DNA from 4 places in the Klebsiella variicola genome. Region 3 is predicted to be linked to each of the others. Evidence: predicted binding sites of a transcription regulator. Region 3 holds the regulator's gene; each other region holds the start of a gene.
The links. Region 3 encodes Fur, which represses iron uptake genes when iron is present. Its sites were predicted from a motif close to ATAATAATGAGAACNACTATCAA; they were not measured.

Region 1: a site for Fur is predicted at 4,523-4,545, ahead of bfd (bacterioferritin-associated ferredoxin). Genes of this name have one in related genera too.
Region 2: a site for Fur is predicted at 4,921-4,943, ahead of SP68_RS03065 (siderophore-interacting protein). Genes of this name have one in related genera too.
Region 4: a site for Fur is predicted at 1,754-1,776, ahead of fepD (Fe(3+)-siderophore ABC transporter permease). Genes of this name have one in related genera too.

What each region holds. Positions count from the first base shown of each region.
Region 1 is NZ_CP010523.2:427,002-434,425, reverse strand. It holds gene rpsS (30S ribosomal protein S19) at 1-149, opposite strand, end outside; gene rplB (50S ribosomal protein L2) at 166-987, opposite strand; gene rplW (50S ribosomal protein L23) at 1,005-1,307, opposite strand; gene rplD (50S ribosomal protein L4) at 1,304-1,909, opposite strand; gene rplC (50S ribosomal protein L3) at 1,920-2,549, opposite strand; gene rpsJ (30S ribosomal protein S10) at 2,582-2,893, opposite strand; gene SP68_RS28065 (hypothetical protein) at 3,103-3,261, opposite strand; gene SP68_RS01945 (prepilin peptidase) at 3,275-3,760, shown strand; gene bfr (bacterioferritin) at 3,744-4,220, opposite strand; gene bfd (bacterioferritin-associated ferredoxin) at 4,294-4,488, opposite strand; gene tuf (elongation factor Tu) at 4,668-5,852, opposite strand; gene fusA (elongation factor G) at 5,922-7,424, opposite strand, start outside.
Region 2 is NZ_CP010523.2:635,902-643,325, forward strand. It holds gene lsrD (autoinducer 2 ABC transporter permease LsrD) at 1-306, shown strand, start outside; gene lsrB (autoinducer 2 ABC transporter substrate-binding protein LsrB) at 303-1,316, shown strand; gene lsrF (3-hydroxy-5-phosphonooxypentane-2,4-dione thiolase) at 1,328-2,215, shown strand; gene lsrG ((4S)-4-hydroxy-5-phosphonooxypentane-2,3-dione isomerase) at 2,212-2,508, shown strand; gene ygjG (putrescine aminotransferase) at 2,556-3,935, opposite strand; gene SP68_RS03060 (PadR family transcriptional regulator) at 4,193-4,747, opposite strand; gene SP68_RS03065 (siderophore-interacting protein) at 4,985-5,761, shown strand; gene SP68_RS03070 (glycerone kinase) at 5,965-7,424, opposite strand, start outside.
Region 3 is NZ_CP010523.2:3,899,534-3,906,957, forward strand. It holds gene kdpE (two-component system response regulator KdpE) at 1-186, shown strand, start outside; gene SP68_RS18300 (hypothetical protein) at 168-605, opposite strand; gene pgm (phosphoglucomutase (alpha-D-glucose-1,6-bisphosphate-dependent)) at 660-2,300, opposite strand; gene seqA (replication initiation negative regulator SeqA) at 2,333-2,881, opposite strand; gene ybfF (esterase) at 3,065-3,838, shown strand; gene ybfE (LexA regulated protein) at 3,972-4,265, shown strand; gene fldA (flavodoxin FldA) at 4,417-4,947, shown strand; gene fur (ferric iron uptake transcriptional regulator) at 5,239-5,691, shown strand; gene tcuR (tricarballylate utilization LysR family transcriptional regulator TcuR) at 5,819-6,745, shown strand; gene tcuA (FAD-dependent tricarballylate dehydrogenase TcuA) at 6,843-7,424, shown strand, end outside.
Region 4 is NZ_CP010523.2:4,006,823-4,014,246, reverse strand. It holds gene fepG (iron-enterobactin ABC transporter permease) at 1-733, opposite strand, end outside; gene fepD (Fe(3+)-siderophore ABC transporter permease) at 730-1,737, opposite strand; gene entS (enterobactin transporter EntS) at 1,850-3,091, shown strand; gene fepB (Fe2+-enterobactin ABC transporter substrate-binding protein) at 3,447-4,406, opposite strand; gene entC (isochorismate synthase EntC) at 4,594-5,769, shown strand; gene entE ((2,3-dihydroxybenzoyl)adenylate synthase EntE) at 5,779-7,386, shown strand; gene entB (enterobactin biosynthesis bifunctional isochorismatase/aryl carrier protein EntB) at 7,400-7,424, shown strand, end outside.

The sequences.
Region 1 (7,424 bases), 2.0 Mb from region 3:
GCGATGGTCAAACCGATCATGTTAGGAAAGATCGTTGAACGACGGGACCAAGTGCGCAGGGGCTTCTTGTCTCCGCTTTCCACCGCTTTCTCTACCTTCTTCAGCAAGTGCAGGTCAATAAAAGGACCTTTCTTGAGAGAACGTGGCATGGCTTATCCTCTAAAATTATTTGCTACGGCGACGTACGATGAATTTATCAGTACGCTTGTTGCTGCGGGTCTTCTTACCTTTGGTCTGCAGGCCCCACGGGGATACCGGGTGCTTACCAAAGTTACGACCTTCACCACCACCATGTGGGTGGTCTACTGGGTTCATCGCAGTACCGCGAACGGTAGGACGAACACCACGCCAGCGTGCAGCACCTGCTTTACCCAGAACGCGCAGCATATGCTCAGCATTGCCAACTTCGCCCAGAGTAGCGCGGCAGTCTGCTTCGACTTTACGCATTTCACCAGAACGCAGACGCAGGGTGACATAAGCACCATCACGAGCAACGATCTGAACGTAAGTACCAGCGGAACGTGCCAGCTGACCGCCTTTACCTGGTTTCATTTCTACGTTATGAACGGTAGAACCAACCGGGATATTGCGCATCGGCAGGGTGTTGCCTGCTTTGATTGCAGCATCAACGCCAGACTGAATCTGGTCACCAGCTTTCAGGCCTTTCGGGGCCAGGATGTAACGGCGCTCGCCGTCTTTGTACAGAACCAGCGCGATGTTCGCGGAGCGGTTCGGATCGTACTCAAGACGTTCAACAACTGCCGGGATACCATCTTTGTTGCGTTTGAAGTCAACAATACGGTAAGCCTGCTTGTGGCCACCACCGATATGACGGGTGGTGATACGGCCATTGTTGTTACGACCACCGGATTTGCTGTTTTTTTCCAGCAACGGAGCAAAAGGTTTGCCCTTGTGCAGCTCTGGGTTAACCACTTTAACGACGTGGCGACGACCCGGAGATGTCGGTTTACATTTAACAACTGCCATTGTATTACTCCTCCGACTTACTCAGCGCCGCCAACGAAGTCCAGATTCTGGCCTTCCTTCAGGGTGACGTAAGCTTTTTTCCAGTCGCTACGACGACCGATACGCTGTCCGTGACGTTTAACTTTCCCTTTAACAACCAGGGTGTTAACGACTTCGACTTCGACTTCAAACAGTTTCTGCACAGCAGCTTTGATTTCTGCTTTGGTCGCGTCTTTAGCAACTTTGAGAACGATGGTGTTTGTTTTTTCCATCGCAGTAGACGCTTTTTCAGAAACGTGCGGTGCGCGCAGCACCTTCAGCAGACGTTCTTCACGAATCATGCCAGCATCTCCTCAACTTGCTTAACAGCATCAGCAGTCATTACGACTTTGTCGAAGGCGATCAGGCTAACCGGGTCGATACCGTTCGCATCACGTACGTCAACCTTGTGCAGGTTACGTGCGGCCAGGAACAGGTTCTCGTCCAGCTCACCGGTGATGATCAGCACATCTTCCAGAGCCATGTCTTTCAGTTTCTGTGCCAGCAGCTTAGTTTTCGGCGCTTCAACAGAGAACTTCTCGACAACGATCAGACGATCCTGACGTACCAGTTCGGACAGAATGCTTTTCAGCGCGCCGCGGTACATCTTCTTGTTAACTTTTTGACTGTGGTCCTGCGGACGAGCAGCGAAGGTCACGCCACCGGAACGCCAGATCGGGCTCTTGATAGAACCAGAACGCGCACGGCCGGTACCTTTCTGGCGCCACGGTTTTTTACCGGAGCCAGTGATTTCAGCACGAGTCTTCTGAGCACGAGTGCCCTGACGCGCACCAGCTGCATAAGCAACAACAACCTGGTGAACCAGCGCTTCGTTGAAATCACGACCGAAGGTAGTTTCGGAAACAGTCAGCGCGCTCTGCGCGTCTTTCAATACTAATTCCATTGCTATCTCCTCACGCCTTCACAGCTGGTTTAACGATCAGGTCGCTACCGGTAGCACCCGGGACAGCACCTTTAACCAGCAGCAGGTTGCGCTCAGCGTCAACACGTACTACGTCCAGGCTCTGAACGGTTACACGCTCATTACCCAGCTGACCTGCCATTTTCTTGCCTTTGAACACTTTGCCCGGAGTCTGGTTCTGACCGATAGAACCCGGAACGCGGTGAGACAAGGAGTTACCGTGAGTAGCGTCCTGGGTACGGAAGTTCCAGCGCTTAACGGTACCAGCAAAACCTTTACCTTTAGAGGTACCGGTTACGTCAACTTTTTTAACGTCAGCAAACAGTTCAACGCTAATGTTCTGACCTACGGTGAATTCTTCGCCGTCAGCAAGACGGAATTCCCACAGACCACGGCCAGCTTCAACGCCAGCTTTAGCGAAGTGACCCGCTTCCGGCTTGGTTACACGGTTAGCTTTTTTAGCACCGGTGGTAACCTGGATTGCGCGGTAGCCATCGTTAGCCAGGTCTTTAACCTGAGTAACGCGGTTTGCTTCAACTTCGATTACGGTTACTGGGATAGATACGCCATCTTCAGTGAAGATGCGGGTCATGCCCACTTTTTTACCGACTAAACCAATCATTGTTTCAACCTCTCAATCGCTCGATGACCTGATTAACCCAGGCTGATCTGCACGTCTACACCGGCAGCCAGATCCAGACGCATCAGAGCATCAACGGTTTTTTCAGTTGGCTCAACGATGTCAACCAGACGCTTGTGAGTGCGAATCTCGTACTGATCACGCGCGTCTTTGTTGACGTGCGGGGAGATCAGAACGGTAAAGCGCTCTTTGCGGGTCGGCAGCGGGATCGGACCACGGACTTGCGCACCAGTGCGCTTAGCAGTCTCGACGATTTCCGCGGTTGATTGATCGATCAGACGATGATCAAACGCTTTAAGGCGGATACGGATTCTTTGGTTCTGCATGAGACCAGAGCTCCAATTATTTTATAGACGAAATGATTACTCCTCATACCCATTACGATTGATGGGAGAGTGTAACCGTTCTTACATAGTCCCCCGATTGGGGACATTGTTTGATAGCAAAAAGCACTATCAGGGTTCATATCGAACCGGCTGTCAACTTTGACAGGCCCGCGCATTATACGCAAATTCTGGCACGACGCAAGCGCTGTTTAGAAAATCATCACCGGGATTTGCGCGTCTTCGCGATAGTGCGCTGTGCAAGCGCCGTAACGCTGCCAATAAATCCGCAAAGCGCCATCCACTCTCGAAAATTGCATTTTGCCCTGCGCCGAGCCGATAAGCATAGTGAGGCCATGTTCATTGCTCATCACGGGGTAACCTATGCTCGCCGCCCTCCCCTTCTTACTGTGCTATAGCGGATTGACGCTAGCATTATGTCAGCAGGACCTGCGTTACGGCTTGCTGCCAGACCGTTTCACCTGTCCCCTGCTATGGAGCGGCTTGCTTTTTTATCTCTGTCTGGCGCCGCATCAGCTCAACGAGGCTGTCTGGGGAGCACTAGCCGGCTATCTCTCGTTTGCCGCCCTTTATTGGCTATACCGCAGGGTCCGTGGGCATGAAGGATTAGGCTATGGCGATATAAAATATCTCGCCGCCCTTGGGGCCTGGCATGGCTGGCGAATGCTGCCGCAGCTGGTGCTGGTAGCGTCATTGCTCGCTGGCATGACGTGGGTGATATTGGGACTGTCCGCCAGGTGCGGCGGCAACAGAAAATGGGAAAAGAATAACCCGCTGCCATTTGGGCCATTTCTGGCGGCAGCAGGTTTCTGGTGCGGGTGGCAAACGCTGGCTAATCTGACACTTTGATCTGCGACTGCAGGTAATTTTGCAGGCCAATTTTGCCAATGAGATCGAGTTCGGTTTCCAGCCAGTCGATATGGCCTTCTTCATCCGCCAGGATCTCAATCATCATATCGCGGCTGACATAGTCATGTACGCTGTCGGCATAGGCGATCGCTTCACGCAGGTTTTGCGCGCCTTCCAGCTCCAGGCGTAAATCTGACTGCAGCATCTCTTCCACATCTTCACCGATGCCAAGTTTGCCGAGATCCTGCAGATTAGGAATGCCTTCGAGGAAAAGAATACGCTCGATGTACTTATCGGCGTGCTTCATTTCATCAATTGATTCGTGGTACTCAATATCGTTGAGGCGCATCAGACCCCAGTTTTTGAACATTCTCGCATGGAGAAAGTACTGATTGATTGCGACCAGCTCATTTCCCAATAATTTATTGAGATAACTTATGATTTTGACATCACCTTTCATTATATAGTCCCTCCGCTTCCACTTATTGAAGCGTAGTCCGGCCTATAGGGATGTCAAAAGAGAAGCGCGGACTTCAGGCGATTTCTTTGAATTCCGGCATGGTGGTTAATTCATCTTCCATCACTTCACGTGCAGCTCGAACACACTTACCGCATTGATTTCCAACGGGAACAAACTTACGTAATTGCTGAAAAGATTGCGGTTGAAACTGGCGAACAACCTGGCGAATTTTTTTATCGCTAACGCCATTGCACAAACAAACGTACATATAAACTCCCGTTCAATTTATGCACAAATATTAAATGAGAATAGTTATGATTACAATAGACCATTTGCGCATTATCCGCCGCAGCGCACGTTATGAATGGTGTGTTGTACACGTTATTTCGCGGAACTGCGCGCAGCAAAAAGGGCGCCGAAGCGCCCTTTTTATTCGAAGCTAACGAATTAGCCCAGAACTTTAGCTACAACGCCCGCGCCAACGGTACGGCCGCCTTCACGGATTGCGAAACGCAGACCGTCGTCCATCGCGATCGGGTGGATCAGGGTAACAACCATTTTGATGTTGTCGCCCGGCATAACCATCTCTACGCCTTCCGGCAGTTCGATGGTGCCAGTCACGTCAGTAGTACGGAAGTAGAACTGCGGACGGTAGCCTTTGAAGAACGGAGTATGACGGCCGCCTTCGTCTTTGGACAGGATGTACACTTCAGATTCGAACTTGGTGTGCGGCTTGATGCTGCCCGGCTTAGCCAGTACCTGACCACGTTCGATTTCTTCACGTTTGATACCACGCAGCAGAACACCAACGTTCTCACCAGCACGGCCTTCGTCCAGCAGTTTGCGGAACATTTCAACGCCAGTACAGGTGGTTTTCGCGGTGTCTTTGATACCAACGATTTCAACTTCTTCACCGACTTTGATGATACCGCGCTCTACACGACCGGTAACAACGGTACCACGACCGGAGATGGAGAATACGTCTTCGATCGGCAGCAGGAACGGCTTGTCAATCGCACGCTCTGGTTCCGGGATATAGGTATCCAGGTGGCCAGCCAGTTCGATGATTTTCGCTTCCCACTCTGCGTCGCCTTCCAGCGCTTTCAGAGCAGAACCACGAACGATCGGAGTGTCGTCGCCCGGGAAATCGTACTGAGACAGCAGTTCACGAACTTCCATCTCAACCAGTTCCAGCAGCTCTTCGTCATCAACCATGTCGCATTTGTTCAGGAACACGATGATGTACGGAACGCCTACCTGACGACCCAGCAGGATGTGCTCACGAGTCTGCGGCATCGGGCCGTCAGTCGCAGCAACAACCAGGATCGCGCCGTCCATCTGCGCAGCACCGGTGATCATGTTTTTAACATAGTCGGCGTGGCCCGGGCAGTCTACGTGCGCGTAGTGGCGAGTCGGGGTGTCATATTCAACGTGAGAGGTGTTGATGGTGATACCACGAGCTTTTTCTTCCGGTGCGTTATCGATCTGGTCGAATGCACGAGCAGAACCACCGTAGGTTTTAGCCAGAACGGTAGTGATGGCAGCAGTCAGGGTAGTTTTACCATGGTCAACGTGGCCGATAGTACCAACGTTGACGTGCGGTTTTGTACGTTCAAATTTTTCTTTAGACACGGCTATATTCCTTACTATAGTGCTCTCCCCTTCGGAGAGAGCACGGGACTTAGGTTTTAATCCTGTGGATTATTTACCACGGGCTTCAATAACGGCCTGAGCAACGTTGTTCGGCGCATCATCATACTTCAGGAATTCCATGGTGTATGATGCACGACCTTTGGTCAGAGAACGCAGCTGAGTTGCATAACCGAACATTTCGGACAGCGGTACTTCAGCGTGGATCTTAACGCCGGTTACTTCGGATTCCTGACCGCGCAGCATACCGCGACGACGGCTCAAGTCACCGATAACATCACCCGTGTTCTCTTCCGGAGTTTCTACTTCAACCTTCATGATCGGCTCAAGCAGAACTGGTTTTGCTTTCTTAAAGCCTTCTTTAAAGGCAATAGACGCAGCCAGTTTAAACGCCAGCTCAGAGGAGTCAACGTCGTGGTAAGAACCGAAGTGCAGACGGATACCCATATCAACTACCGGGTAACCTGCCAGCGGACCAGCTTTCAGCTGTTCCTGGATGCCTTTATCAACGGCCGGGATGTATTCGCCAGGAATTACACCACCTTTGATGTCGTTGATGAACTCGTAACCTTTCGGGTTAGAGCCCGGCTCCAGCGGGTACATGTCGATCACAACGTGACCGTACTGACCACGACCACCAGACTGCTTGGCGTGTTTACCTTCGATATCGGTAACTTTCGCGCGAATCGCTTCACGGTAAGCAACCTGAGGTTTACCGACGTTCGCTTCAACGTTGAATTCACGCTTCATACGGTCAACGATGATGTCGAGGTGCAGCTCACCCATACCGGCGATGATGGTCTGGTTAGACTCTTCGTCAGTCCATACGCGGAATGACGGGTCTTCTTTAGCCAGACGACCCAGAGCCAGACCCATTTTTTCCTGGTCAGCTTTGGTTTTCGGCTCAACGGCGATGGAGATTACCGGCTCAGGGAATTCCATACGCTCCAGAATGATCGGCGCATCCGGGTCACACAGGGTGTCACCAGTGGTTACGTCTTTCAGACCGATAGCAGCAGCGATGTCGCCCGCGCGAACTTCTTTGATCTCTTCACGTTTGTTAGCGTGCATCTGTACGATACGACCGAAACGCTCACGTGCAGCTTTCACGGAGTTCAGTACGGTATCACCAGAGTTAACCACACCGGAGTACACACGGAAGAAGGTCAGGTTACCAACAAACGGGTCGGTAGCGATTTTGAACGCCAGTGCAGAGAACGGCTCTTCGTCGCTTGCGTGACGCTCAGCCGGGGTATCTTTACCGTCGTCCAGAATACCGTTGATTGCCGGAACATCAACCGGGGATGGCAGGTAATCAATTACCGCATCCAGCATCGCCTGAACACCTTTGTTCTTGAACGCAGAACCGCAGGTTACCAGGATGATTTCGTTGTTCAGAACACGCTGACGCAGAGCTTTTTTGATCTCTTCTTCAGTCAGTTCTTCACCACCCAGGTATTTCTCCATCAGCTCTTCGGAAGCTTCCGCAGCGGACTCGATCAGGTTCTGGTGCCATTCGTCAGCCAGGTCCTGCATGTCAGCCGGGATATCTTC
Region 2 (7,424 bases), 2.3 Mb from region 3:
GGCTCGGCGCGTTCGGATTTAGGCCGCGACCTGCTGATGCCGGCGCTGACCGCGGCGGTGCTCGGCGGGGCCAATATTTACGGCGGCTCGGGATCGATACTGGGTACCGCGCTGGCGGCATTGCTGGTGGGGTATCTGCAACAGGGTTTACAGATGGTCGGCATCCCCAACCAGGTGTCGAGCGCGCTGTCAGGGGCGCTGTTGGTTGTGGTGGTGATGGGGCGTTCGCTGAGCCTGCACCGTGAATGGGTGCGCGCGACCTGGCGGCGTCTTTTCTCGCATAGAACAATCGGAGCACAACAATGAAAACAAAACGTATCCTGCAGGTCAGCGCGCTGGCGCTGGCGATGAGCGTGGTTACCGCGCAAGCGGCGGACCGCATCGCCTTTATTCCTAAGCTGGTCGGCGTCGGCTTCTTTACCAGCGGCGGCAACGGCGCGAAAGAGGCGGGGAAAGCGCTGGGTGTGGATGTCACCTATGACGGCCCCACCGAGCCCAGCGTCTCCGGCCAGGTGCAGCTTATCAACAACTTCGTCAACCAGGGCTACAACGCGATTATCGTCTCCGCCGTTTCGCCGGACAGCCTGTGCCCGGCGCTGAAGCGGGCGATGCAGCGCGGGGTGAAAGTCCTGACCTGGGATTCCGATACCAAACCGGAGTGCCGCAGCATCTATATCAACCAGGGCACGCCGCAGCAGCTCGGCGGCCTGCTGGTGGAGATGGCGGAAAAGCAGGTCAGCAAACCTGCCGCCAAAGTCGCGTTTTTCTACTCCAGCCCGACGGTGACCGACCAGAACCAGTGGGTGAAGGAAGCCAAAGCCAAAATCGAAAAAGAGCATCCGCAGTGGCAAATCGTCACCACCCAGTTTGGCTATAACGATGCCACCAAATCGCTGCAAACCGCCGAGGGGATCTTAAAAGCGTATCCGGATCTCGACGCCATTATCGCGCCGGATGCCAATGCGTTGCCGGCGGCGGCGCAGGCGGCGGAGAACCTCAAGCGTCAGGGCGTGGCGATCGTCGGCTTTAGTACGCCGAACGTGATGCGCCCGTACGTTGAGCGCGGCACGGTGAAAGCGTTCGGCCTGTGGGATGTGGTTCAGCAGGGCAAAATTGCGGTTAACGTCGCCGATCGATTGCTGAAAAAGGGCGATCTTAACGTAGGCGATAGCGTTGAGGTGAAAGATATCGGCTCGCTGAAGGTCGAACCGAATAGCGTGCAGGGCTACCAGTATGAGGCGAAGGGCAACGGTATCGTGCTGCTGCCGGAGCGCGTGGTGTTCAGCAAAGAGAACATCAACAACTACGACTTCTGACGGAGGAAAAGATGGCTGATTTAGACGATATCAAAGAGGGTAAGGACTTCGGCATCGACCGCCCGCAGCAGAATACGCTGTATACCCTGAAAGGCTGTGGTTCACTGGATTGGGGCATGCAGTCACGGCTGGCGCGCATCTTTAATCCGCACAGCAACCGCACGGTGATGCTGGCCTTCGATCACGGCTACTTCCAGGGGCCAACGACCGGGCTTGAGCGTATCGACCTGTCGATTGCGCCGCTGTTTGCCGACACCGACGTGCTGATGTGCACCCGCGGCGTACTGCGTAGCCAGGTGCCGGCGGCCACCAATAAGCCGGTGGTACTGCGCGCCTCCGGCGGCAATTCGATTTTGAGCGAACTCTCCAACGAATGCGTGGCGGTGGCGATGGAAGACGCGCTGCGTCTCAACGTATGCGCGGTGGCGGCGCAGGTTTATATCGGCAGCGAATACGAACATCAGTCGATCAATAACATCATCAAACTGGTGGATGCCGGTAATCGCTACGGTATGCCGGTACTGGCGGTTACCGGCGTCGGCAAAGAGATGACCCGCGACGCGCGCTACTTCTCGCTGGCCAGCCGGATTGCCGCCGAAATGGGGGCGCAGTTTGTGAAGACCTATTTCGTTGAGGAAGGCTTTGAAAAAGTGACCGCCAGCTGTCCGGTGCCGATCGTTATCGCCGGCGGTAAAAAACTGCCGGAGCATGAGGCGCTGGAGATGTGCTGGCGGGCGATCGACCAGGGGGCTTCCGGGGTGGATATGGGGCGCAATATCTTCCAGTCCAGCGCCCCGCGCGCGATGCTGAAGGCGGTGAAAAAGGTGGTGCATGAGAATCTGAACGCGCGCGAAGCGTATCAGTTCTGGCAGGAAGAGAAACAGGGAGAGCTGAAATGAACGTGACGCTGGTGGAGATCAATATTAAACCCGAGCGGGTGGATGAGTTTCTTGAGGTGTTTCGCGCCAACCACGAGGGCGCGCTGCGGGAACCAGGCAACCTGCGCTTTGATGTCCTGCAGGATCCCGAGGTGAAAACCCGCTTTTTTATCTACGAAGCCTATAAAGACGATGAGGCGGTGCTGGCGCATAAGAAGACGCCGCACTATTTAGCCTGCGTCGAAAAGCTGGAGGAGATGATGTCGCAGCCGCGGCAGAAACGCAGCTTTATCGGCCTGTTGCCGCAGGTATGAGGATTTTCCTTCCCCCTCTCCCTGTGGGAGAGGGGGAAGGGCACTTATTACGCTTCTTCAACCGAGACGCGCAGGGCCGCCAGCGCCTTACGCGCCGCTTTCAGCACCTGCTCACACTGCTCCAGGGTGAGGGTCAGCGGCGGTTCAACGCGGATCGTCTTGGCGTTGTTTAACGTCCCGGCGACCAGCACCCGCTGTCTGAACATCTCGCTGGCAAAGTCGTAGCCAATCTCGTTATCGACAAACTCGATGGCCATCAGCATGCCTTTCCCGCGCACTTCATTCACCAGGTCCGGATACTCCTGCGCCAGCAGGCGGAACCCGTCCAGCAGCATATCGCCTTTCTGCGCCGCCTGCGCCGGCAGGTTTTGCGTCAACAGCACGTTGATCGTCGCCAGCGCCGCCGCACAGGCCAACGGGTTGCCGCCGAAGGTGGTGGTGTGCAGGAACGGGTTGTCGAACAGCACCGAGAAGACCTCTTCCGTCGCCACCGTCGCGCCGATCGGCATCACACCGCCGCCGAGCGCTTTCGCCAGACACAGAATATCGGGCTGAACGTTCTCATGCTCGCAGGCGAACATCTTGCCGGTGCGGCCCATGCCGGTCTGCACTTCGTCGAGGATCAGCAGGGCGCCAAACTCATCGCACAGCTTACGCACCGCCGGCAAATACCCCTGCGGCGGGAGGATCACGCCCCCTTCGCCCTGAATCGGCTCGAGGATCACCGCCGCGACGTCGTCGCCGGTTTTCTTGCACTCGCTCAGCATGGTGCGCATGGCGTTGATATCGCCGAACGGCACGTGGCGGAAGCCCGGCAGCAGCGGCATAAAGGGTTTGCGGAAGGTCGACTTGGCGGTGGCCGACAGCGCACCCAGCGATTTACCGTGGAAGGCGCCGCTGGTGGCGATGAAGGTAAATTTACCGCGCGGCGACTGATAGGCTTTCGCCAGCTTGATAGCCGCCTCTACCGATTCGGTACCGCTGTTGCAGAAGAAACTGTACTTTAGTTTGCCGGGCGTTAAGGCTGCCAGGGTTTTCGCCAGCATCGCGCGTAGCGGATCCAGCAGTTCCTGACTGTGAAGCGGTTGTTTCGCGAGTTGATTCTCGACGGCGGATACCACAACTGGATTACGGTGCCCTACATTGAAGATGCCAAACCCACCAAGGCAGTCGATAAATTCCTGTCCCTGGGTGTCGACAAGCGTATTTAACCCTCCCGCTTGCCACTCTACGGCTCCGTAATCCCCGCCGGCTGTGACCGATTTTCGATACTCTAAAAACCCCGGATTCACATGCTCTTTAAAGTATTCCCTGACCTCCTGGTTAAGTGCTTTCATTTCCTCATGATCAAGCGTGCGCTTTTCAATGAGATTCAGTGCGTGTGCGCTGCAGGCCAGAGCCGATGCGCTGGAAGGTAACCTGTTCAAAATGTGCTCCTGGGGCGGACGTATCACACGATACTGGATTAAGTATTGCAGGGATTACGCCAGTTCGGCAGAAGCGGTGAAAATCGGGATAAATGCAAAGTAAAAGACGAAATGTGTAAAATTTAATCTCATTGCGCCACTATTGGCACGTTTTATTCCTGAGCTGACGAGATTTTCTGCCTGGCGGCGATGAACGGGGCGATCCGTCGTGGTGCGAGCTGCCCCAGGGCGGGGCAGCCGGTGGTAACAAAAGAGGCTTAGTCGAGCTGAGAGATCTCCATCGCCGCCCGGTCGATAATGCCGATGATCTGCTTGAGCTGGGCGGCACTGCTGGCCTGCTGGTTCACTTTCAGGTCGAGGACCGCTTTGAAGTTTTCCAGCGCGCGCTTCATCTGCGGATCCCGGCGCAGCTCGCAGCCGACCATCCGCGCCTGCAGACGCTCCTGGATATGGGCCAGGTGCTCCTGGTTCTCGGCGTGCAGCTGTTTTCCTTCCTCGCTGATAACGATTTTTTTACGTCCGTTGTCATCTTCCACGCTGATAAGGCCCTGGTCCTGGAGCAGATCCAGCGTCGGGTAGATCACCCCCGGGCTGGGGCTGTAGTTCCCCTGGGTAAGCGTTTCGATCTCTTTGATCAGCTCATAGCCATGGCTGGCGTTGCGGCTGAGGATATCCAGAATGATCAGCCGCAGTTCACCGTGGCCAAAGAAACGCTGGCGGCGTCCGCCGCCGCGGCGGCCATGGTCGCCGTGTTCGCTGGGATCACCGTGGCGCCCGCGTGGCCCACGCCCCTCTTCATGATGATGTCGCATGGTTACCTCCTGCTGTTTTTGATATATCTAATTTATATCTAAAAAATGAATGTTCGCAATGCTGGTTGCTATTTATTTTTTAATATATTGATATGTATGTAATTATTTTCTGATTGTGGATTTTGATGCGGTTTGTTTTGACTATATCAAAAAAAGACTTGCATTCTTTTTAGTTGGCAATCATTATCATTTGCATCAAGTTTAGATATATCTATTTACCGTTCACGAAGGCAATCGATGATGACAAAAACCAAAGCAGACAAGTACCCGCAGCGTGTCCGCAATGAGCTGCGTTTCCGTGAGCTGACGGTGCTGCGCGTGGAGCGCGCAGGCGCGGCGTTCCAGCGTATCGTGCTGGGAGGCGAGGCGCTGGAAGGCTTCGCTTCTCACGGCTTTGACGACCATACCAAGCTTTTTTTCCCCGAGCCGGGCGCGGCATTTACCCCGCCGCAGGTGACCGAGGAGGGGATTGACTGGGGCGAGGGCGTGCGGCCTGCCACCCGTGACTATACGCCGCTGTACGATGCCGAACGTCACGAGCTGGCTTACGATTTCTATATCCACGATGGCGGTATTGCCAGCCGCTGGGCGCTGGAAGCAAAAGTGGGCGATAAGCTGGTGATCGGCGGCCCGCGCGGCTCGCTGGTGGTGCCGCAAGATTATGCCTGGCAGCTGTATGTTTGCGATGAGTCCGGCATGCCGGCGCTGCGCCGTCGTCTGCTGGGATTACGCCAGCTGCCGGCAAGGCCGCAGGTGACGGCCATCGTTACTATCGCCGATGCGTCGTATAAAGATTATCTGGCGGATCTCGACGGCTTTAACATCGAGTGGGTGGTGGGCCACAACCCGGCCTTCGTCGCCGAGCGTCTGGCCCAGGTGAAGGTGCCGGCGGAGGATTATTTCATCTGGCTGACCGGCGAAGGCGCGGTGGTGAAATCGCTGCTGGCGCGCTTTGAAGACGAGAGCATCGAACAGCAACTGGTGCGTTCCCAGGCGTACTGGCACAGTAAGTAAAAAGCCATCGTGGTAAAACCCGGATAGCGGCTTGCGCCTTATCCGGGCTACGGTTGGCGCCGTTTTTTGTCGGGTGGCGGCTTACGCCTTACCCGACCTTCTATTCGGCGGTGTGACGTCGCCCCAGTAAAACCCGGATAGCGGCTTGCGTACGGTTGGCGCCGATTTGTAGCCCCGGTAAGCACAGCGCCACCGGGGAAGGCTTATCGTTCCGCCAGGGCCTTAAACACCATCGCTACCGCATGGGCGCCGGGGTCCATGTTGCCGAGCAGGCTATCGCTGTTGAGATAGGACGCTCGTCCGGCGCCAGCTTTGCCCGACTGGCAGGTGCGATCCGCCCCGGCCTGCGCCGCGGCAAAAGCGGCCTGCAGATTCTCCGGTTCGGCCAGCAGCGCCGCCAGCGCCGGCTGCAGAGCGTCGATCATCGTCCGGTCTCCCTCATCGGCGCCGCCGTAAAACTTCATCTGTTCCAGACCGGCGTTCAGCGCCTCGGCCACGCTGGCGCCTTGTCCCAGCTTCTGCCCGGCAGCGGTGAAGAAGATAGACATCAATACCCCGCTGGAGCCGCCCATCACCACCGTCAGACGTTCGCCGATCAGCGCGAACAGCGTTGGCAGATCGTTTAGCGGCAGCTGCTGGCGCTGCAGCAGGTCGGCAATCTCGCGCGCCCCGGCGGCGAAGGTGGAGCCGGTATCGCCGTCGCCCACTTTGGCGTCCAGCGCGTTGAGATGGGCTTCAAGGTCGGAGAGGGTGCCGGTCACCTGCGCGACGTAATCGCCCACCAGCGGATTGCCCGATGGTATAAAGTCGACGCGCGCGCTGGCGAGAGTGGACGGCATGATGTTAACTGCCCGCGGCTGCACCGGCGTCTGCCAGCCGGCGGTTTCCACGTCCGACAGCAGCGCTTTTTCAATACCCTCCTCCAGCACGATGGCGCTCAGCGAGAAGCCTTTCATATCCAGCGCCGTCACCAGCGAGGCCGGGCCTATTAACCAGTCAACGCGCGCCTGCAGCGGGGTGTTGGCCAGCTCGCGGGTCAGGATCGCCATCTCAGCCTCCGACACGCCGCCGAGGTTATTAAGCATCACCGCCAGGCGGCCGGTTTCCGGTAGGGCGGCGGTCAGTTTTTCCACCATCAGGTTGACGATTTCCGCGCTGTTATGCGTGGCGATGGTTGAGGCCCCGGGCTCACCGTGGATGCCCATTCCCAGCTCGGCGTGGCCGGCCTGATGGCGCGGCGCGCTTTCGGCTTCCTGCGGCAGGTGGCAGCTGGCCAGCGCCACGCCGATGCTGGCGGTATGGCTGGCGGCGTATTGCGCTTCACGCAGGACGGTGGCGAGGTTGAAGCCGCGCTCGGCGAAATAGCCCGCCACTTTATGCACCAGAATGGTCCCGGCGATGCCGCGCGGCTGCTTGTTATCCGGCAGCGAAATGTCGTCGCCGACGATCAGCATCTCCACGTTGTAGCCGAGACGGCGCGCTTTCTCCGCCGCCAGGCCGAAGTTAAGCCGATCGCCGGTGTAGTTTTTGACGATCAGCAGGCAGCCCGCCTCGCCGGTCACCGCCTGAATGGCGGTAAGCACCGCGTCGACGCTCGGCGAGGCGAACAGATCGCCGCAGACCGCGGCGGTCAGCATGCCTTTACCAATAAAGCCGACGTGCG
Region 3 (7,424 bases):
AATAATCCCGGCAAAGTGCTTACCCAGCGCCAGTTGCTGAATCAGGTGTGGGGGCCTAACGCCGTAGAGCACAGCCACTATCTGCGGATCTACATGGGTCATCTGCGACAAAAGCTGGAGGCCGATCCGGCACGGCCGCAGCATTTGCTGACTGAAACCGGCATTGGCTATCGCTTTATGCCCTGAGCCCCGCCTCTGCAGTACCAGAGGCTGGCGATTTTCAGCCCTTCAGAGAGCAGCAGAAAACCGGCCAGGATCGCTACATGCCTGATGCCGGCAGCCTGAATCAGCCACAGACCCAGCGACAGCGAAGGCTGCATAAACACCAGTCTGAGCGGCGCCTGCCCCCAGGCCAGCCACAGCGCATAGCGGCTCTGACGGAAAAAGAGGATCATCGATAGCGGGATGCTGATAATCAGCAGAACATTCAGCGGATACAGCCAGACCGCCCCAGAGCCGTAAGTATGCAGCAGCTGGAGATAAGCCAGCAGGTCGTCGTAAAAAGGGAGGCGGCGGTGGGCAATATTCCACCATAAGAATTGCAGCACGAAAAAGAGATCCATCCACGCCCAGAATAAAAACAGGGACTTCCGTTGTATTTTCATCGCTATCCTTGCGAAAAAAATCAGGCCCACAAGGGGCCTGATGTTTGGCTGCGGTTACGCGTTCTTCAGCACTTCGCTGACAATCTCTACCGCTTCTTTTTCAATCAGCTTGCGATGCTCTTCGCCGAGGAAGCTTTCGCAGTAGATCTTGTAGGCGTCTTCGGTGCCTGACGGACGCGCCGCGAACCAGCCGTTGTCGGTCATCACCTTCAGGCCGCCAATCGCCGCCCCGTTGCCCGGCGCCGCGGTCAGACGAGCAGTGATCGGATCGCCCGCCAGGGTGTCAGCGCTGACCATTTCCGGAGAGAGCTTGGACAGCGCCGCTTTCTGCGCGGAAGTTGCGGAAGCCTGCAGGCGGTTGTAGCTCGGCGCACCGAAGCGTTCAGCCAGTTCGTTATAATGCTCCTGCGGGTTTTTCCCGGTCACTGCGGTGATTTCCGCCGCCAGCAGGCACATGATGATGCCGTCTTTATCGGTGGACCATGGCGTGCCGTCAAAGCGCAGGAAGGAGGCCCCGGCGCTCTCTTCGCCGCCGAAGCCGAAGCTGCCGTCGAACAGGCCGTCTACAAACCATTTAAAGCCCACCGGCACTTCCACCAGCTTGCGGCCCAGATCGTTCACCACCCGGTCAATCATCGCGGAGGAGACCAGCGTTTTACCCACCGCCACCTCTTTGCCCCACTGCGGACGATGCTGGAACAGGTAGTTGATCGCTACCGCCAGGTAGTGGTTCGGGTTCATCAACCCGGCTGGGGTGACAATCCCGTGGCGGTCGTAATCCGGATCGTTAGCAAACGCCAGATCGAACTTATCGCGCAGCGCCAGCAGGCCCGCCATCGCACACTCTGAGGAGCAGTCCATACGGATGGCGCCGTCTTTATCGAGGTGCATAAAGCGGAAGGTCTGGTCAACCTGATCGTTCACAATGGTCAGATTGAGCTTGTAGTGTTCGCCAATGCGTTTCCAGTATTCGATACCGGACCCGCCCAGCGGATCGACGCCCAGCGTCAGGCCCGCTTTCTGGATCGCCGCCATGTCGACGATGTCCGCCAGCCCTTCAATGAACGGCTGCACCAGATCCTGTTCTTTAACGTGACCAGAAGCCAGCGCCGCGTCCAGAGAAATGCGTTTCACGCCCTGCAGGCCGGCGGCCAGCAGTTCGTTGGCGCGGTTTTCCACCACTTTGGTGACGTTGGTATCAGCCGGGCCGCCGTTTGGCGGGTTGTACTTGATACCACCATCTTCCGGCGGGTTGTGTGACGGGGTGATCACAATGCCGTCTGCCAGCGGACCGCCTTTTTTGTTATGCACCAGAATCGCATTGGAGACCGCCGGCGTCGGAGTGAAGCCGTTGTTTTCCTGCACGATCACGTCAACGCCGTTGGCGGTTAACACTTCCAGCACCGAAATAAACGCCGGCTCGGAAAGGGCGTGGGTATCTTTGCCGACATAGCACGGACCGGTGATCCCGTTCTTCGCACGATCTTCCGCAATGGCCTGGGCGATGGCCAGGATATGCGGTTCGTTGAAGTTGTGGCGCGCCGCGCTACCGCGATGGCCAGAGGTGCCGAATTTTACCGCATGCTCCGCATTACCGACTTCAGGCTTCAGCACGTAGTACTGAGCAGTCAGTTGGGCGACGTTAATCAAATCACTCTGTTGCGCAGGCTGCCCCGCACGTTTATCGATTGCCATTGCCTGATCCTTCTGGTGCAAATGTTAAAAAGCTAGATCGTGCCGCAAACCTTTTCAATCAGCTCCGCAGGGAACTGCATCGACTGCATGATGTGCTCAATCATGCTGCATTTACGGCCGGTATTGGTATTAGTGATAACCCACCACGGTGTACCAGGAACCTGTTTTGGTTTGGTCTGATTACCGCTTTTCAGCAGCGTACGCGCATCTTCTGCAAAGTAGACGCGCGTGCGGCCATGCAGAGACTCGGTCGCCTCGGCAAATGCTTTATTGTCCAGAGAATAGAGGGTCGTCAACACCAGCATGAAACGGTTCACCGCACGCTTCTGCTCGGCGTATTCATCAGATAACAACAGCTCGCGCATGGCGCGGACTTTATCTTTCGCCGGGTTAGCGGGTTTCACCTCCACGGCAGGCGCTGGCGCCAGTGCCGGCGCGGCTTTGCTGACCGGTGTAGCCGGTTGGGAAACGGCGGAAAATTTCAGCATGCGCCGTAAAATGTCGGATGCGCTCTCGCCGATATGCAGAGTGTGGCTGGCAATATAGCGATAGAGTTCATCATCAACTTCAATTGTTTTCATCTTAATCCAGTGCGATATCTTTTCTGAATACAAATCGTTGGGATTATAAGTACAAATCCCAACCGCGGATAGCGTCAAACCAGGATGGCGGTAAAACTCAGAAAACTTCTGGGTCTTGCAGCCGGATGGCAGAATGTCCAACATAATACCCTAACCCGACGGAGCGAAAAAAAGAACTTTGCCATGAAATTAAATAGCCGAGCGCAATCTGCACAGAATCCGCACAACCACTCCCCGATCGTGCTGGTCCACGGTCTGTTTGGCAGCCTGGACAACCTGGGCATCCTCGCCCGCGACCTGATCGCCGACCACGATATTGTGCAGGTCGATATGCGCAACCACGGTTTGTCGCCGCGATCGCCAGAGATGACCTACCCCGCCATGGCGCAGGATCTGCTTGATACGCTCGACGCGCACCAGATCGAGCGCGCCACCTTTATCGGCCATTCGATGGGCGGGAAAGCGGTGATGGCGTTGACCGCCCTGGCGCCGGAACGCATCAGCGGACTGGTGGCGATCGATATCGCGCCGGTGGATTATCATGTGCGCCGCCATGATGAGATCTTCGCCGCTATCCGCGCCGTCAGCGAATCCTCCGCCAGCAGCCGCCAGCAGGCGGCGCAGGTGATGCGTGAGCATCTGCGGGAAGAGGGCGTGATTCAGTTCCTGCTGAAATCTTTTGTCGACGGCGAATGGCGCTTTAACGTGCCGGTGCTGTGGGACCAGTACCCGCATATCGTCGGCTGGGAAACCATTCCGGCCTGGCCGCACCCGACGCAGTTTATTCCCGGCGGCAACTCGCCCTATGTGACCGACGCCTACCGCGACGCGCTGCTGGCGCAGTTCCCGCAGGCCCGGGCGCACGTCATCGCTGGCGCCGGACACTGGGTGCATGCCGAGAAACCCGAGGCGGTGTTACGCGCCATCCGCCGCTATCTGACGAGCATCGCCGCCTGATTGGCTAAAATATGCCCGACCGCGCCGCAGAATGCCCGCGGTCGTTGGCGCAGCCGTTCGCCTGATGTATGATGGCGCGCTATCTGCGCCGGCTAGAGCCCGGCAGCTTGTTTCCCCGAAGTCACTCAGAATCATGGCAAAAGAACAAACGGACCGTACGACATTAGATTTGTTCGCAAACGAGCGTCGCCCGGGAAGACCGAAAACCAATCCGCTGTCGCGCGATGAACAACTGCGCATCAACAAACGTAACCAGCTGAAACGCGATAAGGTTCGCGGGCTGAAGCGCGTCGAGTTAAAACTCAACGCCGACGCGGTCGATGCGCTCAATGAACTGGCGGAAGCGCGTAATATGAGCCGTAGCGATCTCATTGAAGAGATGCTGATGACCCAATTGCGCGCCCTGCACAGCCAGGGAAAAGTCTAACTTTCCGCGAAAAATCCGCATTCGTGTAGCAGAGTGTGCAGTCGGGCGTGATTGCTGTTTCCGCGCCCTTGCCTGTTCTGCTATGATTGCCGTTATCTATGGGCATCGCGTCCCTACCACATCATTTAAGTTTCAAGAGGTTATTTTACTCATGGCAATCATCGGCATCTTTTTTGGCAGCGACACCGGCAACACCGAAAATATTGCAAAAATGATTCAAAAGCAGCTTGGTAAAGATGTTGCTGATGTTCACGACATTGCCAAAAGCAGCAAAGAAGACCTGGAAGCCCACGACATTCTGCTGCTCGGTATCCCGACCTGGTACTACGGCGAAGCGCAGTGTGACTGGGACGACTTCTTCCCGACGCTGGAAGAGATCGACTTCAATGGTAAACTGGTGGCGCTGTTCGGCTGTGGCGACCAGGAAGACTACGCAGAATACTTCTGTGACGCGCTGGGCACCATCCGCGACATCATTGAGCCGCGCGGCGCGACCATCGTCGGTCACTGGCCGACAGCCGGGTATCATTTTGAGGCCTCCAAAGGCCTGGCGGATGACGACCACTTCGTCGGCCTCGCCATTGATGAAGACCGCCAGCCGGAGCTGACCAACGAGCGCGTTGAGAAATGGGTGAAGCAGGTTGCCGAAGAGCTGCACCTCGAAGAAATCAAAAACGCCTGATGATTAAGCGGCGCAATCATTGAGTTGCGTCGCATTAATAGACAAAAGCAATCAAACTAATAGCTACAAGTTTTTAACTTTTAATCACATATCTGTACAATGTCCACTGATTCTACGAGGCACGTGACGCAGTTTGTAGCTGGTGCCTCGTTTTTGACAGCAAACCAGGCCTGATGCTTGCAGTTTTCATTTACCAGTGGCAGTTCTATAATGAGACGCATTACGTCGGGTTAATTTCTGTATGACTTCCGTTGAAGGAAGTAGATCGTTTAGCAACAGGACAGATTCCGCATGACTGACAACAATACCGCATTAAAGAAGGCTGGCCTGAAAGTCACACTTCCTCGACTGAAAATCCTTGAAGTGCTGCAGGAACCGGATAACCATCATGTCAGTGCGGAAGACTTATATAAACGCCTGATCGACATGGGCGAAGAGATCGGTCTGGCGACCGTTTACCGCGTACTCAACCAGTTTGATGATGCCGGTATCGTGACTCGTCATAATTTTGAAGGCGGTAAATCCGTTTTCGAACTGACCCAGCAGCATCACCACGATCACCTGATTTGCCTCGACTGCGGCAAAGTGATCGAATTCAGCGATGACTCGATCGAATTACGCCAGCGTGAAATTGCCTCCCGCCACGGCATCCGCCTGACCAACCACAGTCTGTATCTGTACGGTCATTGTGCGGAAGGTGATTGCCGCGAGGACGAACACGCCCACGACGCGGTGGAAAAATAATTCCCCGCTTCGCTGAGACTGAAAAGCCAACCTGCCGGTTGGCTTTTTTATGGGCGCCTCTGCTGCCCTTACCGCTCTCGTCCCACAGGTGACCTTCCCGCGTCCTCGTTTTGTCCGGAGAGTTGATATGGAACTTCGCCAGCTACGCTATTTTGTGCGCATTGTTGAAACCGGCAGCATGGGGCGCGCCGCGCTTGATCTTAATATCGGCGTCTCGGCGCTCAGCCAGCAGATCGCACGCCTGGAAAACGAACTGGCCATTCGCCTGCTGCAGCGGACCTCCCGCGGGGTCACGCCCACCAGCGCGGGTCTCGCTTTCTACTCGCAGGCACAGCTGGCGCTGCGCCATGCCGATGATGCCATCCTCGCCGCCCGCGAGGCGCGCCTGTCAGGCCACGTTAGCGTCGGCATGGCCCCCAGCACCGCCTCCGTTCTCGGCGTCCCGTTCATCAATGCGATGCGCGAAAGCTATCCCGACGTGCGCCTGCATTTGGTGGAAAGCCTCTCCGGTAATCTGGAGCGGATGATCAACACCCGCCAGCTCGATTTAGCTATCGTTTTCCAGCAGGAAAAGATCCTGCGCTGGAGCGCCAGACCGGTGCTGGAAGAACGCCTGTTCCTGATTGGCACCCATGCGCTGTTGGCCCCCCTGCAGGAGGACCACATCTCCCCTGACCAGCTCACCTCCCTGCCGTTGATTATGCCAAGCCAGGGCCATGGCCTGCGCGGCAGGCTGGAGGCAGTTTGCCAGCAGCATCATCTCAGCGTTGAGGTGGTGGCGGACATTGACGGTCTGGCCCTGCTGATGCAGGCCGTGCGCAGCGGACTGGGGGCCACCCTGCAGCCCGGGGCCGCCATCTCCCACCTCGACCATCAGGCGCTGAGGGTGATCGACGTCGTCAACCCGATACTCAGTCGCCCCAACTTTCTGGTCAGTCTGTCTGATGATGAACTCACTCCGGCAGGCCTTGCGGCTCGAGTGATACTCAGCAAAGTCATGCGCCAGCTGGTGGAGTCTGACCGCTGGCCGGGTGCTACCCTTTACGCTCACTAAACCCCTCTTTAGCATTACACCATAGCGCCTCACCGCTGTTACCACCTACATTCCCATTACAAATTTAACAATTAATTAAATTGTAAGGGAGCCGATAATGGTGGATGTACTGGTGATTGGCGGCGGCAATGCCGCGCTATGCGCCGCCTTAACCGCCCGGGAAGCTGGCGCCTCGGTGCTGCTGCTGGAGGCGGCGCCGCGGGAGTGGCGCGGCGGCAACTCGCAGCACACGCGTAACCTGCGCTGTATGCACGATGCGCCGCAGGACGTGCTGGTCGACAGCTACCCGGAAGAAGAGTACTGGCAGGATCTGCTGCGCGTCACCGAGGGGAATACCAACGAAGCGCTGGCCCGAATGGTGATCCGCACCTCGTCACAATGCCGGGACTGGATGCGCCAGCACGGCGTGAACTTTCAGCCACCGCTCTCCGGCGCCCTGCACGTGGCCCGCACCAACGCCTTTTTTATGGGCGGCGGCAAAGCGCTGGTCAATGCCTATTACCGCAGCGCGGAGCAAATGGGGGTGCAGATCCGCTACAACACACCGGTGCAGGCTCTCGAGCTGCGCAACGGCGAATTTGTCGCCGCGCTGGCGGGCGAGGAACGGATTGTTGCAAAAAGCTGCGTCCTCGCCGCCGGCGGATTTGAATCCAACCGCGAATGGCTGCGCGAGGCCTGG
Region 4 (7,424 bases), 110 kb from region 3:
GCACCACCGCCACCAGCATCAGCAGCAGGCGCGAACGCTCGACCTGTACCCCCAGCGCGCAGGCGGTATCGTCGCCCATCTCCAGCAGTCGCATCCGGCGAACCAGCAGGGCGCTGCTCACCAGCATCAGCAGGATCAGCGGCGCCGACGGCCAGGTTTTACCCCAGGTCAGGCCGTTAAGCGATCCGGCGTTCCACAGGCCCGCAGAAAGGGCGGTCTCCAGCGAGGCGCGCAGCAGCAGCCAGGTGTTGAATGCCACCAGCATGGCGCGCACGCCGATGCCGATAATGATCAGGCGGAAGGTCTCGATCCCGTTGCGCCAGGCCAGCAGCCAGACCACCAGCGAGGTCAACACCCCGCCGGCCATCGCCGCCAGAGCAATCGCCGTCAGGTTCTGGCCGAAGAGGACCATCGCCACCAGCACGCCGCTCCAGGCGCCGGTGTTAAAGCCCATCACGTCCGGGCTGCCGAGCGGGTTGCGGGTCAGCGACTGGAAAATGGCGCCGCTGACGCCGAGCGCGGCGCCGATGAGCAGCGCCATTAACACCCGCGGCAGCCGCCATTCGTTCACCACCATCGCGACGTTGCGCGGCGCATCGCCGAACAGCGCCGAGAACACCTGGTCAATCGTCAGGGGCACCGGGCCTTGCGCCAGCCCGAGCAGGGAAATCAGCAGGCTGGCGGCCATCAGCACCAGGCAACTGGCTATCAGGCGGCGGGACGGGGCAATCACAGGCCACCTCCCCGCGGCTGGCGGCGCACCAGCCAGATCAGCACCGGCGCGCCGAGAAAGGCGCTCACCACCGATACCCGCAGTTCGCCGGGCACCAGCAGGCGGCCAATCACGTCGGCAAACAGCAGCAGGGCCGGGGTGGCGAGCAGGGTGACCGGCAGCGACCAGCGATGATCGGCCCCCACCAGCCAGCGCGCCATATGCGGCATCATCAGGCCGATAAAGGCGATGGGGCCGACGACGGCGGTGGCGCTGCCGCACAGGACGGTGATGACGATCAGGCCGATCAGCTGGGTGCGGGCGACGCGGCTGCCGAGGGCGGTGGCGGTATCGTTGCCGAGGCTCAGGCTGTTAAGCGCCCGGCTCAGCAGCAGGGCGGCGATCCCCGCCATCACCACCGGCAGCAGGACAATTTTCAGCGTCTGCAGGGTGCGGATATCCAGCGAACCGGCCTGCCAGAAGCGCAGCTGATCGTAGACGTCCGGGTTGAGCAGGGCGATGCCGTTGGACAGCCCCTCCAGCACCGCCGCAAGGGCGACCCCGGCGAGGGTGAGGCGCACCGGGCTCAGCTGGCCGCCGCCCTGACTGCCGGTAAAGGCCACCAGCAGCGAGGCGCAGAGCGCGCCGCAAAACGCCAGCAGCAGTTGCTCCTGCGGGGAGGTGATCCCGAACAGCGCCGCGCCGAGGACGATGGCGAAGCTGGCGCCGGAGTTGACCCCCAGCAGGCCGGGGTCGGCCAGCGGGTTGCGGGTGAGCGTTTGCATCAGCGCGCCGGCGAGACCGAGGGCGACGCCGGCCAGCAGACCGGCCAGGGTACGCGGCAGGCGCGCGTCCAGCACGATGGTGCAGTCGGCGCTTTGACAGGTTCCGCTGAAGGCGGTGAATACCGTGCCGATCGGCAACGATTTGGCGCCGATGGTCAGGCTAAGCGCGGCGGCTAAGGCGAGTAACAGCAACAATCCGGGCACGGCGACAGAGCGTACCGCGGTCGTAGAAAACGACATAACTGACATCCCTGATATGATAATGATAGTAATTATCGTTATCGATTTTATTCAGCTATGGTAGCATGACCCACAGTAAAAAGGGTATTAAAAATAACGACAAGGCGCTGTAATGAACCGACAATCCTGGCTGCTCAATCTCAGCCTGCTGAAAACTCACCCGGCGTTTCGCGCCGTTTTTATCGCTCGCTTTATCTCTATTCTGTCGCTTGGCCTGCTGGGCGTGGCCATTCCGGTCCAGATCCAGATGATGACCCATTCGACCTGGCAGGTCGGGCTGTCGGTGACGCTGACCGGCGCGTCGATGTTTGTTGGCTTGATGGTGGGGGGCGTGCTGGCTGACCGCTATGAACGTAAACGCCTGATCCTGCTGGCGCGCGGCACCTGCGGCGTGGGCTTTGTCGGTCTGTGTCTGAACGCCCTGCTGCCGGAGCCGTCGCTGGCGGCGATCTACCTGCTGGGGATCTGGGACGGGTTCTTCGCCTCGTTGGGGGTGACCGCGCTGCTGGCGGCGACCCCGGCGCTGGTGGGGCGGGAAAACCTGATGCAGGCCGGGGCCATCACTATGTTGACGGTGCGCCTTGGCTCGGTGATTTCGCCGATGATCGGTGGCCTGCTGCTGGCCACCGGCGGCGTGGCCTGGAACTTCGGCCTGGCGGCGGCGGGGACCTTTATCACCACCTTAACCCTGCTGCGTCTGCCGCAGCTGCCGCCGCCTCCGCAGCCGCGCGAGCATCCGCTGCGATCTCTGCTGGCGGGGCTGACCTTCCTCTGTCAGAGCCCGCTTATCGGCGGGATTGCGCTGCTTGGCGGTCTGCTGACCATGGCCAGCGCGGTGCGGGTGCTCTATCCGGCGCTGGCCGGGAGCTGGCAGATGTCGGCCGGACAGATTGGCCTGCTGTATGCCGCTATTCCGCTCGGTGCGGCGCTGGGGGCGTTGACCAGCGGCCAACTGGCCCAGACGGTGCGGCCGGGTGCGCTGATGCTGGCGACCACGGTGGGATCGTTTGTCGCCATTGCGCTGTTCAGCCTGATGCCGCACTGGGCGTTGGGCGCGCTGTGCCTGGCGCTGTTTGGCTGGCTGAGCGCTATTAGCTCGCTGCTGCAGTACACCCTGATCCAGACCCAGACGCCGGAAAATATGCTCGGGCGGATTAATGGTCTGTGGACCGCGCAAAACGTCACCGGCGACGCCATCGGCGCGGCGCTGCTCGGCGGATTAGGGGCGGTGATGACCCCGGCGGCATCCGCCAGCGCCAGCGGCTGGGCGCTGGCCCTCGTCGGCGTGCTGTTGGTGGGGCTGCTACGCGAGCTGCGCCGTTTCCAGCGCCCGGAAATCGTCAACGAAAGTTAAGTAGGGTGCGATTGCCCGGTGGCGGCTACGCCTTACCGGGCCTACAGTCTCGGGCATTGTAGGCCGGCGCAAGCGCCGCGTCGCCCGGCAAAGAGTTCAGGTTGCGTACCCGTCCTGATGCCCGGTGGCGGCTGCGCCTTACCGGGCCTACGGTCTGGCCTGGGGGACTCTGGCATTGTAGGCCGGGCAAGCGCAGCGCCGCCCGGCAAAGAGTTCAGGCCGCGTTCCCGTCCTGATGCCCGGTGGCGGCTGCGCCTTACCGGGCCTACGGTCTCGGGTATTGTAGGCCGGGCAAGCGGAGCGCCGCCCGGCAAAGAGTTCAGGTTACGTACCCGTCCTGATGGCACGGCCCGCGTTAGCCGAACAGGCTGGAGAGACGCTGGAGCACCAGCAGGGCGCTGTAGTAGTCAAGACGGAAGGTCTCGGTGCCCAGCGGGTAGACGCGTTTGCCTGCGACCGCCGGGAGATGCGCCAGCAGCGGGTTGGCGTAGATGGCATCCGCATCTTTCTGGTCGCCGGCGAACAGGAACAGGCTCTGGCCGTTCAGACCGGCCGCGAGGTTCTCCCCGCCCAGCTGCACGATATCGTGGCGTTTACCCTGGCTATGGCTGGCGGGCAGGCCGCCCGGCAGCGTCGCCAGGCTAAAGCCCAGCTGTTCGAGCATCTGCCCCTGGGCCGATGCCGGCGTCCAGATATTGGCGCTGTGCGCGGCGGCGGTATAGACCAGGGCGGTCACCGGCTGCGGCGGCAGTTTCATTTTTTCTTTTAACGAAACGAGCTGTTTATTGAAGTCGGCTATGCGCGCGCTGGCCTGCTGCTCATGGCCGGTGATCTGCCCCAGTTGGGTGAGCAAGGTTTGCCAGCTTTTATCGTCATAGTTGATGACCAGCGTCGGAGCGATCGTTTTGAGCTGATCGTACAGCGGCAGGGCAGAGTCGCCGCCGGTGGCGCTCACCAGGATCAGATCCGGCATCTGGGCGGCCACCGCTTCCGCGCTTGGTTCGCCGATGTACAGCCGCGCCAGCTTGCGGGCTTTGGCGACCTCGCTCCACTGGCGCAGAAAGCCCTGACTATCGGCGACGCGGTTGTTCGGCGTGGTGGCGCCGCTGGCGACCACCGGGGCGTCAATCGCCAACAGCGAGCCGGTGAGGGTCACGCTGGTGGAGACAATGCGCAGCGGCTGGCTTGGCAGGGTGTGTGTCCCGTAGTTGTCGGTGACCTGGCGCGGCCAGTCCGCCGCCTGGGCTGAGGTAATTCCTAAAAGCAACAGCATGCCGGTCAGCGCACCGCGGCGGCAGAAAGAAAAGAAGTTCACGTCATCGCATCCTGATTCGAAAGGTAATAAATGCGTCTCATTTTCAACTTTGCGTCAGCAGGATGCAAGCCAAAGTGGCGCGCAATGACGTAACGCGGTTGACATGGCGGGCAATACCTTTTAGGTTAGCCAACCAAAATACAAATGATAATTATTCGTAATATATTTATCGTTTTTGGAGGATGATATGGAAACGTCACTGGCTGAGGATGTACAGAAACACACCCAGACCCTGTCTCCGGACAGCTTCTTCTTTATGTCGCCGTACCGCAGTTTTAGCACCTCCGGCTGCTTCCGCCGCTTCTCACAGCCCGCTGTCGGCGGCGATGCGCTGAACGGCGAGTTCCAGCAGCAGATGGCCGCCGCTTTTGCCGAGGCCCGCGCGGCGGGGATCCGCAAGCCGGTGATGGTGGGGGCTATCCCGTTCGACACCTGTCAGCCTTCCGAGCTCTATATCCCCGAGCGCTGGGAAGCGTTCTCTCGCCCGGAAAAACAGCGTTCCGCCCGCTACGCCGCGCCGCTGGAGGCAATGGAAGTGGTGGAGCGCCGGGAGATCCCGGAGCAGGACGCGTTTTTAGCCATGGTGGAACGCGCTGCCGCGCTGACCGCCACCCCGGAAGTGGACAAGGTGGTGCTCTCAAGGCTTATCGATATTACCACCCGCGACCGCGTCGATAGCGGCGCGCTGATGGAGCGACTGATCGCCCAGAACCCGGCGAGCTTTAACTTCCATGTGCCGCTCTCCGACGGCGGCGTGCTGCTGGGCGCCAGCCCGGAGCTGCTGCTGCGTAAAGACGGGCCGCGCTTCAGCTCATTGCCGCTGGCTGGCTCCGCCCGTCGTCAACCGGACGATGTGCTGGACCGGGAAGCGGGCAACAGGCTGCTGGCATCCGGCAAAGATCGCCACGAGCACGAGCTGGTGACCCAGGCGATGAAGAGCGTGCTGGGCCCGCGCAGCAGCCAGCTGTCGCTGCCGGCATCGCCGCAGTTGATTACCACCCCAACGCTCTGGCACCTGGCAACACCAATCGAAGGCACCGCGCTGGCGCAAGAAAACGCCATGTCGCTGGCCTGTCTGCTGCACCCGACCCCGGCGCTGAGCGGCTTCCCACACCAGGTGGCGAAGCGCCTGATTGCCGAACTGGAACCCTTCGACCGTCAGCTGTTCGGCGGCATCGTCGGCTGGTGTGACGATGAAGGCAACGGCGAATGGGTGGTGACCATCCGCTGCGCGCGTCTGCAGCAGCGTACGCTGCGCCTGTTTGCCGGCGCGGGCATCGTTCCGGCCTCCTCGCCGCTGGGCGAATGGCGCGAAACCGGCGTCAAACTGACCACCATGCTTAACGTATTTGGCTTGAATTAAGAGGCAAGGATGATTGCATTTACCCGTTGGCCGGAAGAGTTTGCGGCCCGCTATCGTCAAAAAGGCTACTGGCAGGATCTGCCGTTAACCAATCTGATCACCCGTCACGCGGAAAACGACGCCGTGGCGATTATCGATGGCGAACGGCAGATTAGCTACCGCCAGTTTAATCAGCTGGTGGACAACCTTGCCTGCTCGCTGCAGCGCCAGGGACTGAAGCGCGGGGAAACCGCGCTGGTGCAGTTGGGCAACGTCGCCGAGTTTTACATCACCTTCTTTGCGCTGCTGCGCATCGGCGTCGCGCCAGTGAACGCGCTGTTCAGCCATCAGCGCAGCGAGCTTAACGCCTACGCCGCGCAGATTAAACCGGCGCTGCTGATTGCCGATCGCGAGCACGCGCTGTTTGCTGACGATAGCTTCCTCCATGCGTTTATCGCTGAGCATCCTTCCCTGCGCGTCGCACTGTTGCGTAACGACGGCGGCGAGCGCGATCTGGCGACGGAGATTAATCGCCCGGCGGATAACTTTGTCGCCAATCCAACCCCTGCCGACGAAGTGGCCTTTTTCCAGCTCTCCGGCGGCAGCACCGGGACGCCGAAGCTGATCCCGCGCACCCATAACGATTACGACTACAGCATCCGCCGCAGCAATGAGATCTGCGGGATCAACGCTGAGACGCGCTACCTCAACGCGCTGCCGGCGGCGCATAACTATGCGATGAGTTCCCCGGGTTCGCTCGGCGTCTTCCTCGCCGGCGGGCGGGTGATCCTCGCCGCCGACCCGAGCGCCACCCTCTGTTTCCCGCTGATTGAACAACATCAGATCAACGTTGCCTCGCTGGTGCCGCCGGCGGTCAGCCTGTGGCTGCAGGCGATCCATGAATGGGGCAGCAATGCGCAACTGCAATCGCTGGAGCTGCTGCAGGTCGGCGGCGCGCGCCTGTCGGCGACCCTCGCCGCGCGCATTCCGGAGGAAATCGGCTGCCAGCTGCAGCAGGTGTTCGGCATGGCGGAGGGGCTGGTGAATTACACCCGCCTTAACGACAGCCCGGAGCGGATCATCCATACCCAGGGCTGCCCGATGTGCCCGGACGATGAAGTGTGGGTAGCGGATGCCGACGGCAACCCGCTGCCGCGCGGCGAAGTGGGTCGCCTGATGACCCGCGGGCCGTACACCTTCCGCGGCTACTACAACAGCCCGCAGCATAACGCGGAAGCCTTTGACGCTGACGGGTTTTACTGCTCCGGCGATCTGATTTCGATCGATGAAGACGGGTATATCACCGTCCAGGGCCGGGAAAAAGATCAGATCAACCGCGGCGGCGAGAAGATCGCCGCTGAAGAGATCGAAAACCTGCTGCTGCGCCATGAGGCGGTGATCCACGCCGCGCTGGTCAGCATCGAAGACAACCTGCTGGGCGAGAAAAGCTGCGCTTATCTGGTGGTGACCTCGCCGCTGCGCGCCGTCGCGGTGCGCCGCTTCCTGCGCGAGCAGGGGGTGGCTGAATTTAAACTGCCGGATCGCGTGGAGTGCGTTGCCGCGCTGCCGCTGACGCCGGTGGGCAAAGTCGATAAAAAACAATTACGTCAGTGGCTGGCCGAAGGCAAGCTGGGCTGAAGGAGAACAGAGAATGGCAATCCCTAAATTACAGGCAT